2 regions of the Vitreimonas silvestris genome follow, and region 2 is predicted to be linked to the other one. Evidence: predicted binding sites of a transcription regulator. Region 2 holds the regulator's gene; the other holds the start of a gene.

Region 1 (2,394 bases), 1.3 Mb from region 2:
GGCGCGGCGGAGGCGATCAAGGCCAACGCGCCGGCGATCGCATCCGCGGTGACAACGGCCAGCGCGAATGGACCGGCCGCGACGGACGAGGCGGCGGCAATGACGGCCGTGGCGATCGCACGCGCGGCGACAACGGCCAGCGCGACGGGGCCGGACGCGGCGGCAATGACGGTCGCGGTGATCGTACACGCGGCGACAACGGCCAACGTGAGTGGACCGGCCGCGATGGACGCGGTGGCGACAACGCCGGCCGTGGCGGTGACAACGATCGCCGTGGCGAATGGAACGGCCGTGATGGCCGCGACAATCGCGGTGACGACAACGCCCGCCGTGGCGATGGCCGCGACAACCGGGGCGGCGATTGGGATCGCAACCGTGGCGGTCGCGATCAGGCCAGCAACGAACGCAGCCGGCGCGGCGGCGGACGTGATTGGGGCCGCGATGGCCGGCGTGATTGGCGCGACGATGACAATCATCGCCAGGAATGGGACCGCGGTCGGCATGACAACCGCTATAGCCGCTACCGCAACTCGCACCGCGACTTCGATCGCCCGCGCTACAACGACTGGCGTCACGTTCGGCACGGCTATTATTTCGATCGCGGCTACGCATCGATCGTGCGCGGCTACTACGGCCGCAATTACTACTGGTGGGCCTATGACGGCTGGCAACGTCCGTATCGCCGCTGGTCGGTCGGCTACCTGATCCCGGCGTGGCTCTATTGGGAGCCGGTGCCGTGGGATCTCTATTACCGGCTGCCGCCGGCGCCGTATGGCTGCCGCTATGTCTACGCTGACGGCGACATCCTGCTGATCGCCATCGCGAGCGGCATCATCCTCGATGCGCTGCTCTATGACGACGATTACTACTGAGCGCGCCTGAGAGAGACGGGAGATGGGGCCGCGAGCAATCGCGGCCCCGTCTTCGTTAGTGGATCAGCCTAACGCGGCGCGCCCGCGCCAGCCCGTAGACCGCTTGCGCAGTGATCGGCGGCGGCGGGCCTGGTGGAAGCGGCGGTTCATCGATGGGCTGGTCCGGACTTTCGGTCGGCGGCTGCGGCGGCAGGTCGGGCCGATCGGGCTCGGGATCGTGTTGGCCTGGGCGGTTCATGCGGTATCGAACGCGCCGAGCTGCTTTCGGCTCCCGGCGCAGGAAAGCCCTGCGCTTGCAGGGTGTTGACCTCGCCCCCTCCACCCCCTATCTCACGCCCGTTAGCAACCGAGCGGGCTGAGTGCCAGCCCTCGGTGAAAAGCTAAAAGGCCTTTCAAACCAAGGGAGTATCACCAGTGGCGAGCTTTCGTCCCCTGCACGACCGCGTTGTCGTCAAGCGCGTGAAAGAAGAAGAGAAGACCAAGGGCGGGATCATCATCCCCGACACGGCTCAAGAAAAGCCGCAAGAAGGCGAAGTCATCGCCGTCGGCCCGGGCGCCCGCGATGAAGACGGCGAGCGCATCGAACTCGATGTGAAGGTCGGCGACAAAATCCTGTTCGGCAAATGGTCGGGCACGGAAGTGAAGATCGACGGCGAGGAGCTCCTCATCATGAAGGAGTCCGACATCATGGGCGTCATCGAACAGAAGAAGGCGAAGAAGGAAGCCGCCTAAGCGTGGCAATCGGCAGTCGGCAATCGGCAGTCGTGAACTGCCGGCGCTTCGACTGCCGACTGCCTATTGCCGACTGCCGTCGGCGCAACAGTCGAATTCAAACACAGAGGTACAAACACAATGGCTGCTAAAGTCGTCAATTTCGGCGCCGATGCGCGCGAGCGTATGCTCGCCGGCGTCGACATTCTCGCCAACGCCGTAAAAGTCACGCTCGGTCCGAAGGGCCGCAACGTCGTGATCGAAAAGTCGTTCGGCGCGCCGCGCACCACCAAGGACGGCGTCACCGTCGCCAAGGAAATCGAGCTCGAAGACAAGTTCATGAACATGGGCGCCCAGCTCATTCGTGAAGTCGCTTCGAAGACCAACGACGAAGCCGGCGACGGCACCACCACCGCCACCGTGCTGGCTCAAGCCATCGTGCGCGAAGGCATGAAGGCCGTCTCCTCCGGCCGCAATCCGATGGATCTGCGCCGCGGCGTCGACAAGGCCGTGACCGCGATCGTCGAAGACCTGAAGAAGCGCGCCAAGAAAGTCACTGGCCCGGAAGAGATCGCCCAGGTCGGCGCCATCGCCGCCAACGGCGACACCGACATCGGCAAGTTCCTCTCCGATGCGATGGCCAAGGTCGGCAATGACGGCGTCATCACAGTTGAAGAAGCCAAATCGCTCGAAACCGAACTCGAAGTGGTCGAAGGCATGCTGTTCGACCGCGGCTATCTCTCGCCGTACTTCATCACCAACGCCGACAAGATGGAAGCGACGCTCGAGGATCCGCTGATCCTACTGTTCG
Region 2 (2,394 bases):
ATGGTGATGGTGCGGTCGCCCAGAAGCTTGAGATCGACGACCGAACGCAAGCTGCGGCCGATCAAGCGTTGGATCTCCTGCGTCCGTCCGCTTTGTTTGCCTTGGGCGGCTTCGCGCCGGCCGCGGGTGTGCGTCGCGCGCGGCAGCATGCCGTACTCGCCGGTGACCCAGCCTTTGCCCTGACCTTTGAGCCAACCGGGCACGCCAGTTTCGACGCTCGCCGTGCAGAGCACATGGGTCTGACCGAACTTCGCCAAGCACGAGCCTTCGGCGTAACGCGAAACGGCAACTTCGAGCGCAATCTCGCGCAATTGATCTGGGGCGCGGCCTGATGGGCGCATGTGGTCTCCTTAATTCCGGGCTGCATGACCGAAGCAGCGCGCCGCGTCCAGCCACGCTTGCGTAGCGAGCAAGCGGCGCTACCTAGGGGACGCCATGGCGCTGCCACCCTCCTCCTCCGATCTCTCGACGCTCGACGCACGGGCGCGCGAGATTTTCCGCGAGATCGTGGAGTCGTACCTGACGACGGGCGAGCCGGTTGGGTCGCGGACATTATCGCGCCTGGGCGGCGTCGGGCTTTCGCCAGCGTCGATCCGCAACACGATGGCTGATCTGGTTGGCCTGGGGCTGCTGGAAGCGCCGCACGCGATGGCCGGACGTCGGCCGACGCAGCAGGGTTTGCGCTTCTTCGTCGATAGCTTGCTGCAGCTCGGCGATCTGCCCGAGGACGAAAAGCGCGAGATCGATGCGCGCATCGGCAATGCCGGCGCCAACCCGCAAGACGTGATGGGCGCTGCGTCCGAACTGCTTTCTGGTCTCGCCGGTGGCGCGGGACTGGTCGTCACGCCGGAGCGCGATGCGCCGGTGCGTCACGCCGAGATCGTCTCGATCGGGCCTGGGCAAGCTCTGTTGGTCCTCGTGTTTGAAGACAACCAGGTCGAAAACCGCGTCATCAACACACCGGCGGACATGCCATCGGGCGCGTTGGCCGAAGCCGCCAATTATCTCAACGCCCGCTTCAAAGGCCGCACACTGGCCGAAGCGCGCGCCGAAGCCTCGGACGCGCTGACGCGCGATCGCGCAGCGCTCGATCAAGCCGCCGCGAAGCTGGTGGAAAGCGGCTTGGTCGAATGGTCTGGCGAGGATCCGACGCTCGGGCGCTCGCTCATCGTGCGCGGGCGCGGCAACCTGCTCCAAGATCAGCAGGCCGTCGCCGACCTTGAGCGGGCGCGCCGCCTGTTCGACGACCTGGAAAAGACCCGGGAACTCATACAGGTGCTCGATCTGGCCAAGGCCAGCGACGCCGTGCGTGTCTTCATCGGCTCGGAAAACTCGCTATTTTCCCTGTCGGGGTCGAGTTTGATCGTCGCGCCCTATATGAACGCCGAACGGCGAGTCGTGGGCGCCCTGGGCGTGATCGGCCCGACCAGACTGAACTATGCCCGGGTCATACCCGTGGTGGATTATACAGCACGCGTTGTCGGCCGGGTGCTCGACGGACGCGGCAAGGAACGAGGACGGGAATGACGGACGAAAGCAACGCCACGGTCGATGACGCGCCGGAGACGGACGCTGCCTCCCCCACAGCCGCGCTCGAAGCGGAACTGGCAAAGGCGCGTGACGAAATGTTGCGCGCGCTGGCGGAGGTCGAGAACACCCGCCGCCGCGCCGACCGCACGGTGCAGGATGCGCGTACCTACGCGATCGACCGCTTCGCCGCGGACCTGTTGCCGGTGGCCGATTCATTGTCTCGCGCGCTTGCCGCGGCGCCGCGCGACGATGTCGACGAAGGCTTCCGCAATCTGCTGACCGGCGTCGAGCTCACGGAGAAAGCGCTGCTGGAGGCGTTCGCGCGACACGGGCTGAGGCGCGTTGGCGCCAAGGGCGACGCCTTCAATCCGAACATCCACCAAGCCGTGGCGCAGGCGCCGGGCGACACACCTGCCGGGACGGTGCTTGAAGTGATGCAACCCGGCTATGTGCTGGGCGATCGCACAGTGCGCGCAGCGATGGTGCTGGTTTCGGCCGGCCCCGCTGGTGGCGCGCCGAACGTCGACATCACGGTCTGACCGTTCTCCACAAGCAGCTATGCGCCGGCCTCGCGAGGGTCTGCATTTGCGCGTCGGAAAGCCGTGTTTCGGCCCGAATCCGGCTTTGCGCGGAACATGAATGATCGTTAACCATGGCGACGAGCGGCATTCGCCGTGGTTCAAGTGCGCTCGCTAGAAGGCGGGAATCGAGGAGACGACGATGCGGGGGAAGCTGTTTTTCGGCGCGGCCACGGCTGCGCTTTTGATGTTCACGGCTTCGGCCTCGGCGCAGCAGTCCGATCCCGCCGGTGACGCGAGCACAACAGCGCGGCTGGACGGCGCCGCCAGTGGCGAACTCTCCCCT

Evidence for each region. Region 2 encodes HrcA, which represses chaperone genes, less so after heat shock. Its sites were predicted from a motif close to GTTAGCANTCNNCNNNGNNGANTGCTAAC; they were not measured.
Region 1: a site for HrcA is predicted at 1,211-1,239, ahead of groES (co-chaperone GroES). Genes of this name have one in related genera too.

Annotation. Positions count from the first base shown of each region.
Region 1 is NZ_CP047045.1:1,138,083-1,140,476, reverse strand. It holds gene DSM104635_RS19860 (hypothetical protein) at 1-872, shown strand, start outside; gene DSM104635_RS05485 (hypothetical protein) at 928-1,110, opposite strand; gene groES (co-chaperone GroES) at 1,287-1,604, shown strand; gene groL (chaperonin GroEL) at 1,725-2,394, shown strand, end outside.
Region 2 is NZ_CP047045.1:3,721,958-3,724,351, forward strand. It holds gene rph (ribonuclease PH) at 1-341, opposite strand, end outside; gene hrcA (heat-inducible transcriptional repressor HrcA) at 436-1,527, shown strand; gene grpE (nucleotide exchange factor GrpE) at 1,524-2,069, shown strand; gene DSM104635_RS19065 (PPC domain-containing protein) at 2,251-2,394, shown strand, end outside.